Regions from separate parts of the Paenibacillus sp. F4 genome, predicted to be linked through region 1. Evidence: predicted binding sites of a transcription regulator. Region 1 holds the regulator's gene; each other region holds the start of a gene.
The links. Region 1 encodes LexA, which represses DNA repair genes until DNA is damaged. Its sites were predicted from a motif close to CGAACATATGTTCG; they were not measured.

Region 1 (4,048 bases):
AGAAGGATAGGCTAATTTGAATGCATAAACTTATAATACCAAAAAATCGCTTTTTCATGGGCAGTAGAAAAGTTAGAATATAGCATAGTATCAACTCCGCCGATTACAAAGTTATTTTTAGCATAGAATCGACAAGCTAAAACATTCACATCCTGTGTTTCAAGCATAAGACCAACAAGGTTATTCTGCTTAGCCCACTCGGTTGCTTTACTCAATAAGGCTGCTCCGATTCCCTTGTGTCTCCAGTCTTTAGCGACGGCAATATCCTCAATTAGAGCATAGCCATTCCAATTAGTACAAAGTTTAATTTGCCCAACACAGTCGTTCTCATCATAATATAAAAAAATAGATTTTCCTTGTTCATCAATATAACTGATGTCAACGTCATCATCCTCATACTGTTTAAAATATGGTTCGGGAAAACTTTCTTCTATATAAGTCCAATTATCGTTCTCGTATTTAGGTATAATCCTTCCTGACACAATAAAGCCGTTATTCTCATTTGACTTCTTAAAATCTCCCATATTAGAAAGTGACATTTTAATTATCATGGCTTGTCTCCTCCTGGTTTAATTTCTCTATGCACACTATTCTAAAAGAGAACCACGTTTTCCTGTCTGTTAGATTTATAAAAAGAGCAAAACTGTAACGACTGTTCAACTATGTGTGATATTCTACGATCTCGTCCGCTTGCTTAAACGATTCATAGCAGTAGTTAGGTTTGCTGTTTAACACAAAAAAAGCAGGAAGAATCCTTCCTGCTTTTGCTTGAAAACGATTATTAACGTCTGCGTTGTCTATCATTTACGCTAAACAGATTAACAGCCAGTGCGTTACCTCTTGCACGCGCAACGGCTCTTTGATTCGAACGGATGTTTGATCTTCTTCTTCTCAAATCACGTCTGCAATGTCTTCTGCTCATATGATCACCTCCCTTCAAGGAAATGAAGGTACGGATGAATCTTAGTGGTGTTTATGCTTACGCTTGGAAATTTTGATATTCAAGGCATTGGTTGCTAGTGCATTTCCGCTTCCTGTTTTAGCAGCTGCGGCTTGAAAGACTTTAACGACCAGATATCTGTTTTTCCCGATGCGATGCTTATACGTTTTAACTCTATTTCTGATCATCTGCATATCTCCTTTGCTTAGGTCTGCTATATACATATGTCAATTGTGATAGTAATGTATCAGCATAAATCTATTAAAAGCCAAAAGAAGCTGGTACCTATATTCCTAATGGTTAACAAAAAAACCTCATGCGAGCCTGTCTTCGCCATTTCAACTTTACGTTGCAGGAGAAGGTTACAGGCAGGTCGGCATGAGTCTAATAGTGTAGATAAATAATATGCAGTTTAGTTTGAAAATTATTTACTATTAAGAGTATTAATTTTTTTCTCGTAGTACGCCTCTTGAGCAAGAATATGATTCAGTTGTTCAGAGAGCTGTTTATATTCTTGGCTGTCTTCTGGATAATTGTTTCTTTCGGAAATTACAGCTTCAAGTTGCTTTTCTAAATACCTGAAATGGATAAGTATTTGTATGTACTGAATACGATCGTAGGTTGTTATGTGTGAGTTCTCTTTTGCATACAAATGATCCATTGTTGGAACTACACAGCTTATGGCGATAAATATCACAGCAAACACTGAAATTATAATTTTTTTCATTTAATTCCTCCTACAGAGCTATGAGTAATTAATATACCATATTTATCCAAATCAAAGAAAGATCTATTAGTTTTGCCCATGACAGTATAGTTGCTCAAGATCAGTGGGGGATTATTTGAGATGGGGAGGCTGATTTTATAGTAGAAAAAATAGGAATAGGTTGCTGAAATGAAAAAATAGTTGTGAGATACATAATAAACATAATAGCAATACAAAACCGGCTTGCCCTAGGCAGCCGGTTTTGTATTAGTGGATAGAATAACGGGGAAGAAAGAACGAGAAATCAGTGGAAGTCCCGGAAGAGTCCTACAACCTTGCCCAAAATGCTGACGTGTGTCAGGCGAAGCGGTTCAAAGGCTGGATTTTCAGGTTGAAGCCGGATATGATCTTTTTCTTTGTAGAAGGTTTTAACTGTAGCTTCGTCTTCATCTGTCATAGCTACAACAATATCACCATTATCAGCGGTCTGCTGCTGACGTACGATTACATAGTCTCCGTTAGCAATCCCAGCCTCAATCATGCTTTCGCCTACAACAGATAACATGAATATTTTATCCTCACCAACAAAGTGTTGGGGAAGAGGAAAGTAATCTTCAATATTTTCTGTCGCCGTAATAGGAAGGCCAGCAGTTACTTTGCCGACGACGGGGACACGACTAATGGAGTAATTAATCAAGTTGCTGTTATCCGATTCGTCTTGACCGAGTAACTCAATAGCCCGTGGTTTTGTAGGATCGCGGCGAATGAGTCCTTTTTTCTCTAAACGATCCAAATGACCATGAACCGTAGAACTGGAGGCTAATCCGACAGCCTCGCCTATTTCGCGTACAGAAGGGGGGTACCCCTTTAGACGCACTTCATTGCGGATAAATTCAAGAATGGCCTGCTGGCGGCTCGAAATCTTAGACATACCGTATCAACCCCATTTAGTAACGTTTGGGAAAATTATAGCATAGAACCTCCGTTCGTACAAACATAAGTTCTAAATAATCCCTGAAAATAATTGCGAACTTTTGTTCTCTTTTCTATTGAACAAAACAAATGTTCGTGTTATATTGTGAAAACATAAGAACAAACGTTTGGAGGACACAGCCAATGATGAAATATAGCACTTATCAAAGTATTTTCCCGATGAATTTAGAAAATTTACAGGAGACCCGAAAAGAGGGTAGGGCGCGTTTTATGCAGATTATTACCAATACTCTTTTACTTAAGCTTCTTATTATAGTGATTGTTGCTTGGATTGCAGGGGCAGGTGTACTTACGGTTTTCGCGGCACCTTCAGCTTCCAAGGAAGAAGTGACTAAACTGACCGTACAACCCGGGGATACGTTGTGGGAGATTGCCGCAAATCATAAACCGGAACGAATGGATACACGGGTATATATAGAAGGAATTGTGCGGATTAACGGTTTGGAGGATCGGGGAGTGCAGGCAGGTCAGGTACTCAAGCTTCCTAACTTCTGATCTATAGACTATTAGAGCTTGTCAGGGAGCGTAATACGGGAGCCTTGACAAGCTCTTTTCTACATGTCAAAGTGTATTATATCTTTGCTTTTATGGAGGGGACACAATTTGGATATAGACAGCTTGGTACAGCGCATTAATGAATTAGCGCGCAAAGCAAAATCCGAGGGTTTGACGGAAGAGGAAGCCACAGAGCGCGCCAATCTTCGGGAAATTTATTTAGGTAACATTCGCCGTAATTTTCGGCAGCAGCTTGAGACGATTGAATTTGTGGACGATGATACATCGAAGGGAAATGACGGGCTGAAGCATTAATGTTGTTAAAGCGCCCAAGCCTACAATTTGCCTTTTGTTTTAGGTACCTTTCATGGTATCTATATAGATCAGCTTTGAGGCAATTGTTTTATTGTAATATATCTGGGAAGGAATTGAGAGATGGCCCGATCATTTGAAAGAAAAGTACGCAAAAACACAGCGCATTTAAATAAATCGCGCAAAAAGCAAGGCATTCAAACCATTAACGGCGCAGGTTCTGCAATGGATATTTTCCGTGGCCGTAACATTACTGTGCCAATTATGCTGGCAGGTCTTTCTGTATTGTACATGCTTATGAGTTACTTTTTGACTAAGACTGGCATGCGAGGGATGGATTGGCTTGTATTCGGCCTTTACTTGATGCTGGCTGTTATCTTTTTCATCCGTCGTCCTTATCTGAAAGTGGGAAAGGATACTCTCTATATGCTGAAAGGTGGTAGAGAACGTCCAATGACGGCAGGGGACATGAAAGCCATCAAGATTGAAAAGGGTTACGTAACCGTTGAAAGAAAAGGTAAGGGCGGTAATTTCATTTTTACTAAATCATTAGGTCGCTATGACACGGATGCCATTGCAGAGCGACTTGAGAAGTTTGCGCT
Region 2 (4,048 bases), on a different contig from region 1:
ATCCGGCTACCTTGGATACATTTATCAGGTGGCCCGGAGTGGCGGGAAATAAATAAGGAAAAGCCTCCTGGCAGTTGCGGATGGTTAGAGCGACTACATGGAAGCCGTTTGAGTGGTGGAAACGCGGCACATGATAATTCTTTTTAGGGCCCCACATATCCAGATAACAAATATCTTTAGCAGGAAAAAGACCTGACCTAGAATTAACTGTGCCCACAATAAAACGCTGATCATCCGGACGTTTTTTTGCGGCTTCTAATAGTTTAGCCAATATAACTGAATTAAGTTTGTTAACACTGGTATGCATGTCTGTTCCACCGAAAAAAACCTTACCTCCATAGTCGCCTATTTCCGCTCTGGAGACATTTTTTAAATTCACTAAATTACCAGTATCCAGACTAAGGAAATTGGGGAATCCATCGGCGAATTCCCCGTGTGTTGTTGGAGCAGTGAAGTTTCCATCCATTGTAATAAAAAAGGGTATTTCATAATTTGACTTCGGTATCCATCGTTCTACACACACTAAATCATTTTCAAAAAACGAATACCGTTCTCCGTATTGCCCATCTGGCAAAACTTCCGGTGCAAAAATCTCTCTGTTGTCGTTGTCCATTGGGTTTAAATCATTTCTTTAGTTTTAGTTCTTGCGGTACTGGCATTGCGCCTACAAGCGTTTTTTCACATTTAGAGGATTTTTCTGCATCTTGTACCAATCTTTTTGATACAAAACGTGCGATTCCCTTTTTCATCGTTGCTCACCTCCCTTCCACAAGGGTAATAAGAGAACGGTCTGTGCCGTGAAAGATAAAGCAATTACGGGGGATTGGATTAAAAAATTACTAAATACAATAACTAACGAAATCCATTTTAAATACGGATCCAACCCCGAAGGGTTAAGGTCCTCCGATTTGCGAGGGGCTATACAAAGGACAATTACTGCCGATATGGCCGTAAGAAGTAACGTGCCATCATGTCCCAAATGTATCAAAGGAATTGCTGCGAAAAGTGCAGCCGAAAAAATGGCACAGACTGTTAGAGATTTGAAATGCAGCCCTCCCGAAAATTTCCGCAGAACTACAAATGAGAAGAATGCTAATAGGGAATTTAATACTTCACCCACTATCCAACCAAATAGGATCGTTAGTATTAGACCCGAGTACCAATTAAGTTTTATACCTATGGAGTAAGTTAATACCTCCACACTTCCGGGTCCGTCTGGATCAGCTTTTTTTATTGCGGTTGCGATGCGCTTCGAGAGCTTTTCTAGCATCTTCCTCATCACTCCTTTTGGAGAAGATATAAGAAAGGGCAAAAGTGAATACAGACACCAGCAGTATTGCAAGTGGATTTAAATAGTATAACAGTATTACTCCCAAACTTATCGTTACTGTCGAAAACAGAGTGCTTGTTAAGACCATTTTGTTTTCTCTCGTTCTATAGTCTTCTCTCCAGATAAAATCATGGGGAGGCGCCGATATAAAGGAAAACCCAGTTCCATATAACTTAAAAAGTGCGGCTATAAGATAAGTGATAAGTATAGATGTACCTTGCAACAAAAACACTTGCAGATTGGCGTTTTCCTTTAATACGCCAATCTGCATCATGTCAAAAAACTTATATACATAAAAAATAGCCATTTGCATAGTGGCATAGGCACTTATGGCAACTCCCAATATAAAAGCAGACCAGTGCAATTTTATTTTTAATCCTAAACGAAAAAACATTGAAAATAGTGCATACTGCAAAGGTAAGTCCAACTTAGGTACGTTTAGTACAATCCGCATCAAAAAGGATACAAGAGATATAGCAACAGCAAAAAGGATAATCTTATACTTATAGTCCTTTATGGGGAGCATATACAATGCCAAAGGCAGCAAAAGAATAGCTAGTGCATCAAACACCCCAATAATTATATAAAGCAAATTACTTAACACCTCACACCGCCTATCTAATTAATCTACCTTAATTATATAGTGGCGCATGACGTAAGCAAGAGATTTTAAAAATTTGTCGAAACAATATCCTCTAGCTTAATCCAACTAAAATCATCTTCCCCACGAGATAGCTTTACTTCGCGTCTAGCCGTGTTGATTACTGTTATCACACCAGTCATGACCTCATCGTCAAACGGGCTAAATACAGTCACGCTGACAGGCTGGCGTGAGTTGTAAGAGTCTATTAGCGCCTGTTCAATCAATTGCACCTCTTGGTCATCCAGCTCCGGTTTACCGCGCCGCTGACGGTCTTTCATTAAACGTAAGTATCCCTCTTTATGTTCCGGCAGGATAATCCGTGAACTCTCCCATAATCCATTACCCTCAAGTTTCTTTCCCATTGAATCCGCCTCCTGTATTGTTATGCACAAATTATATAGCGAACATTTGTTCCGCACAAGAGTCTTTATATGCCACATCTAAAACTTTCGCACTAGAAAAATATTCCTAGGTCATATATACTAATTCTATAAAATTTTTGGTTAAATAGGGGGAAGAAAGTTGAAAAGGACATTAGGTATCACAGTTGCAGCTATCGCGGCAGTGGTCTTGCTTGCAGGATGTGGAGCTGATAAGACTACAATTAAGGATGAAACTCCTACACAGGCCAAAGTAGAAAGCCAGCCAGCTAAGGACACTCCAAAGGCTGAACCAGCGGCTACTAAAGAAGGTGCTGCGCCTGCTGAAGCAGAGAAAAAGGCCGACGACATTTGGACATATTACAACGATGCAAAATGGACAGACACGTGGAATGGTGTTAAATCTAGTATTGAAAAAGTAGTAGTAACGGATCGCGCCCCTAAAAAAGAGAACCCAAACGATTTCACTGCATCTGCTGTTGGGGTTAAATTTAAAATTGAAAATACCACCAAAAACCTATACACCACTTACCCAGACCAAGCCGAAATTGTTACTTCAACTGGTGAGCAATTAAAACCCGAAATGGTATTGTCCGACCACATAGGCGGGGAAATTGAAGAAGGCGTTATAAAAGAAGGAAATGTAATTTGGTTCCTGAAACGCGGCCATGCCGCAGATATTAAATGGGTTAAAATCAAATGGTATGTAACTGAAGGTGATGGACTGGGTATGGATCAAAAGAGAAAAGAATACTCAGTTAAACTTGAGCTTAAATAAACTCAAATAAAAAAGCCCCGGAGCAATCCGGGGTTTTAATATTTGACTATAGGCAACAAAGGCAATTACATTGCCTGTATAGAATAGATATGATAACATAAGAATAGAAATAAGGGAGACGCAACTCTCCCCTAGAACAACGAAGTGTGCCTTCGCGGCGCGCATATATTACTGTGATTACAGCAAAACCCACCGTAGGCGACCAACCTTTAGCGGTGGGTTTTGCGCTTGTTACGTCTACGTCTGATCCATCGGAAAAACTTGCGAGAACTAAACCAAAGGCTTAGTACCGTTGCAGTTACTTTCAAGAGCAGATAAAGCGTACCAAGTGCAGTCATGGCGGCAATCACCTCCTTTACAGAAGGCTGCGCCGTGACCCCCACCCGTTGTCCAATCCAGATTATACCACAAGTCCTCATGTCGAGGGCTTTTTTTTATTTAAAAGAGCAGTGAGGCCTTATCCCTCCTGCTCTTTTGCTTGTGCAGTCATCCTATTTACCAACACACTTACTGTACATTTCTCTTGCTCTGCCTTCTCTTGGAGCCATTCCAACAATTCCGGCTCAAAATAGATAGCCTCTCTAATCTTCTTATCTTTTTTCGGTGGTCTTCCAGCCATAAAATCACACTCCTGTTATGCGAATTTTACAGCATTTAAAATATTTTTGCAACACTCAATAAAACTATTTACAAAGCATTTTAAATGCTGTAAAATAGAATATGTAAGGAGGTGATATAAATTGAGAGCAATAGATTGGGTCTTGCTCTCCACAGCACTCACAAACCTGATAACTGCAATTATCGGTTTGGTCAAAGTGTTTAAAGAGAGCAAGAAAAACAAAAAAGGAACCAAACGACGCGTGCGGCGCAAACGTTAAGGATTCCTTGGTAGAGGGCGGCTTACATAGCGCCTTCTA
Region 3 (4,048 bases), on a different contig from region 1:
ATGGCTCTTCTACTGTTACCCACTGAAAAATTAGGAATACCACCGTAATCCTCATTAATTCTGAATAGTTCATATACGGTACTTCTTGAAATGCTCATATATTTAGCGATATCATTAGCAGTAAGTACATCTGGTAGTGATCTTAATGTTTTTCTTTCTTTGGCCACAGCCGACATTTCATGTTCACTATCATTTAATATCTTTTCTCTGTAGTGTATTTCAACTTCTTCCTGTATGTATTGGTCAATGTCCTTTAAAAGTTTTTCGAAAAAATCCCTTTTATTCCTCATGCTATCTCTCCTTTTTAGAAGATACATCACAAACAAATGTTCCATTACGTATAGCTCTTAAAATCGCCCTTGCACAAAGTTCGTGGATGAAATCCTGTACATCTTGCGGAAACTGACTAATATGCATTTGAATCTCCCCCTATTTTTATGGATAAAGGTACATACAATAAGAGTATCTTAAATAAGTTTAGAGGAGGATTCTATGAAGATTGTATCAGAAAAAGTTATAGACAAGAACGGAACCGTTATAGGAGATGATCCAGGTAAATTTCCAAGTATCATAGCAAAGTGTAAGGCTCTGGTACTGACACTAGAAATAGGTGTAGAACACGCTTTCGTTGAGAAAGAGGGGATTATGCTCAGGAATAAACATTTATGAAAGAATAAAAGCTCATTCCAATAATATGTGGAAGAGCCTTTAATAGAATAACTTTCTAAGGATCTTAGATTCATCTGGCCCGATTATTTAGGAAAATTTAGGGTCCTCAGAATGATCATATTGCTTTCTAGTGTATTGGAAGAATTAATCGTTATCTTCAAAGCCAAATTCTTGTTGTCCGCCATATTTCTTCTTAAATAAACTCATCTGAAAACATCTTCGTCCATGGTAGTAATTCTTCACTAATGTATGCTTTAAGAATACGTTGCAATTCATCTCTTTCTCTGACATCTTGGTAACCAGTCGCCTCATACAACCAAAGCAACTATTCCAACTTTCGCCAAACCTCGAACCAAAATGTCACTCATTATAGCCAGTGCCTCTTGTTGCTTAGTTAATACGCCGACGTCTCTTGCCTCCAAGTAAGCATTACATAAGTGGAATTATCTCTGCTCGATATCCTTGTGCGATTTTACTTTTGTTTATGTATACAACAGGGTTTAAACACTTCTTTAATTTACATTAATGAAGGGACAAGATTATTTGCGTCAATAAAACTGGACAAATTAGGCACATCAGTTACTCTAACATCGTTTTTGAGTCTTCCCATCTTAGTTCTATTAAAAGCTCTAAATACCGCACCAGTTGACATGATACGTGTTCCATCTTCTAAAACTGCACAACTTAATTTCTATCAGCAATATTAAGTATTCCTCGTTATTCTGCTTTTAAAAGCCTTTTATCCTCCGTAATCTCGTTCACGTTACTCATTCCCCTACCTCGATATAAGTTAAGACTTTAACATTTAAATACAGAATCCTGCAATAAATTAAATTATCACAGTTAAGCAACAACAACATAAATTCCAATTTTTCAAAAAAAACAAGACTAGGACTTTAGTTTTAGCCTGCCAATATAATATCCTCTAGCTTAATCCAACTAAAATCATCCTCACCACGAAACAGTTTTACTTCGCGTCTTGCGGTGTTAATCGACGTAACTACACCAGTCATAACCGTATCATCAAACGGGCTGAATACGGTCACGCTGACAGGCTGACGTGAGTTGTAAGACTCTATTAGAGCCTGCTCAATCAATTGTACCTCCTGGTCGTCCAACTCAGGTTTGCCGCGCCGCTGGCGATCCTGCATGAGCTTCAGATAAGCCTCTTTATGTTCTGGTATGATAATCCGGCTGCTTTCCCATAACCCGTTACCTTCTAATTTTTTAGACATTTATGTAGCCTCCTGATGTGTTATGTAGAAATTATATTCCGAACACTTGTTCCTTACAAGGGATATGTTTTCCAGTACACAAAAAAATAAACCTCAGATTAATCCGAGGCTTAATATTCCGTATAGTACCTATTAGCAGAGCCAGGAGGTGTAACGATCTTTTGAGCGCGATCCCAGCCCTCTATTATCATGATGTGGCGGGTATCGCTCTTGTTATCCCATGCAATATAGTTGTCTTGTTCCAAGGCAAGCAGCCCCGCCTTTATGTCCTCTGTATGCCTACCTGTCTTTATCTCCAACTCTTTCATGGTTGGCAAACGCCGCCGACCGGCTGAGTAGTTATAAAGTATGCGGAGTAATTTCCGTTCCCGATCAGTGAGCATAAGGCAACACCTTAAGTGCACGCGGCATATTTTCACCACGTTCAATATAGCCCTTCTTTTGTAGGCGCTCCATGTACCCGTATGCTGTTGATGTAGATGCTAGCCCCAGCCCTATTTGTAGTTCTCGAACCGTTGGCGGATATTTACTTACCTCGATAAATTGTTCAATATAACTCAAGGCTCTCAGTTCTTTTGATGTCAATTTCATCGGATGTCACCCCTTGATGTTTGGATGAACTCATTATATAACGAACAAACGTTCTTATCAATGTAAACAAAAAAGAGCAATGAGGACTAATTATTATTCCTCTTGCTCTTTCGCTTTTTCCACCATCTGGTTGACTATAACACTTACAGTGCATTTTTGCTTTTCGGCTTTCTCCTGTAACCATTCAAGTAGATCAGGCTCAAAATAAATAGCCTCTCTGACTTTCTTATCCTTTTTCGGTGGTCTTCCCGCCATAAAATCACACTCCTAATTACGCACATTTTACAGCATTTAAAATATTTTAGCAACACTCAAAAAAGCTATTTACAAAGCATTTTAAATGCTGTAAAATAGAGAATGTAAGGAGGTGATACACATTGAGAGCTATAGATTGGGTCTTGCTCTCCACAGCACTCACAAACCTGATAACTGCAATTATCGGTTTGGTCAAAGTGTTTAAAGAGAGCAAGCAAAAGAAAAAGGTACCTAAACGACGCGGGCAGCGTAAACGTTAAAAGTACCCGAGGTGGCGGCTAGTATAGCGCCATCTCCACCCAATCTTAACATAACGGATTGACATACACAATTGGCGGCGGCCTTACGTAGGGAGGTAATGATAATGTTTAAAAAGTACAGAGCAACAAAGCAGAATGTAATTTTGCTAGAAAGCGCAATGAAGGAGTTGGGCCATCCAATTGAAAAGGTAGGAGCGGCGAAAGATTACAAAGAATTTAAGAATAGTAACTGGCACATCATGTTTCACAACTCGGTAAATTCAAAAATGCAAGAACTGGAGGCTGCTAACAATTATCAATAAGGGGCTATATGCCCCTCTATAGGAGGTAACTCTATGTATGATGAAATCTTATGGACCATATCTATATCTGGCCTGGTAATAAGCCTCGCCGCGCTATTACTGAATGTCCGCAATTACTTCAAATAACAAACAAGCTCTGCCGACCAATTAAGGTTAGCAGAGCTTTTTAATGTGCTACTTTTTCCTCTTACTATTGTTGTTCACTTTTTGTTCTTATACTGTTCGGATTACCCTTTTAATAATTTATCTTCTTTAATTGGAGCAGTAATTTCTTTGATCTCCACTTCATCATTCATTTTTTGCAAGTTCATTGGCATGGAGTCTAAATATTTGTATTCCTCGACCCTAACGGAGTCTTCTGTCCAATTCCCCTCTTTATCTTTCACAAAGACCTCTCTCTTTACCGGGAGCCCTGTTTTAGTATCAATGGTTACCGTCTCTTTTTTAAGATTCGTTTCTGCTACAACCTCTTGAAGTGATGCGTCATTAGATTGTAGACGCACAGATTTCACCCAATTTTGTTCTTTCATTTCTTTTTTCTGTTCTTCCATGAGAGAGATATTTAAAATTTTCTTATTTTCATTAGCCAAGTTAACGGGCAATGTCCAGGTGTTCCCTACAAGTTTCCCCGTTACATGATCCCTCCCTATAGAAGTGACTCGTCTTCCCTCTTCAGAAACTATAATTTTATTTTGCAGAACTCCTCCCACATATTCTTCAGTGACCTCACTTAAAT

Region 2: C1T21_RS06805 (YolD-like family protein) is a predicted target of LexA. The motif match lies at 2,375-2,388, and genes of this name have one in related genera.
Region 3: C1T21_RS22625 (YolD-like family protein) is a predicted target of LexA. The motif match lies at 1,944-1,957, and genes of this name have one in related genera.

Annotation. Positions count from the first base shown of each region.
Region 1 covers NZ_POVS01000015.1:73,126-77,173, forward strand. Annotated here, with positions in the region: gene C1T21_RS17300 (GNAT family N-acetyltransferase) at 12-551, opposite strand; gene C1T21_RS27395 (hypothetical protein) at 782-922, opposite strand; gene C1T21_RS27400 (hypothetical protein) at 964-1,128, opposite strand; gene C1T21_RS17305 (hypothetical protein) at 1,365-1,667, opposite strand; gene lexA (transcriptional repressor LexA) at 1,951-2,577, opposite strand; gene C1T21_RS17315 (LysM peptidoglycan-binding domain-containing protein) at 2,766-3,134, shown strand; gene C1T21_RS17320 (DUF896 domain-containing protein) at 3,243-3,449, shown strand; gene C1T21_RS17325 (hypothetical protein) at 3,570-4,048, shown strand, end outside.
Region 2 covers NZ_POVS01000008.1:185,502-189,549, reverse strand. Annotated here, with positions in the region: gene C1T21_RS06820 (hypothetical protein) at 1-613, opposite strand, end outside; gene C1T21_RS27810 (hypothetical protein) at 624-749, opposite strand; gene C1T21_RS28430 (accessory gene regulator ArgB-like protein) at 746-1,270, opposite strand; gene C1T21_RS06810 (hypothetical protein) at 1,221-1,934, opposite strand; gene C1T21_RS06805 (YolD-like family protein) at 2,000-2,335, opposite strand; gene C1T21_RS06800 (hypothetical protein) at 2,496-3,131, shown strand; gene C1T21_RS27255 (hypothetical protein) at 3,589-3,750, opposite strand; gene C1T21_RS27250 (hypothetical protein) at 3,872-4,009, shown strand.
Region 3 covers NZ_POVS01000019.1:151,819-155,866, forward strand. Annotated here, with positions in the region: gene C1T21_RS22620 (helix-turn-helix domain-containing protein) at 1-290, opposite strand, end outside; gene C1T21_RS27465 (hypothetical protein) at 493-669, shown strand; gene C1T21_RS22625 (YolD-like family protein) at 1,572-1,904, opposite strand; gene C1T21_RS22635 (LexA family protein) at 2,277-2,495, opposite strand; gene C1T21_RS27470 (hypothetical protein) at 2,589-2,750, opposite strand; gene C1T21_RS27475 (hypothetical protein) at 2,873-3,010, shown strand; gene C1T21_RS22640 (hypothetical protein) at 3,115-3,312, shown strand; gene C1T21_RS22645 (hypothetical protein) at 3,540-4,048, opposite strand, start outside.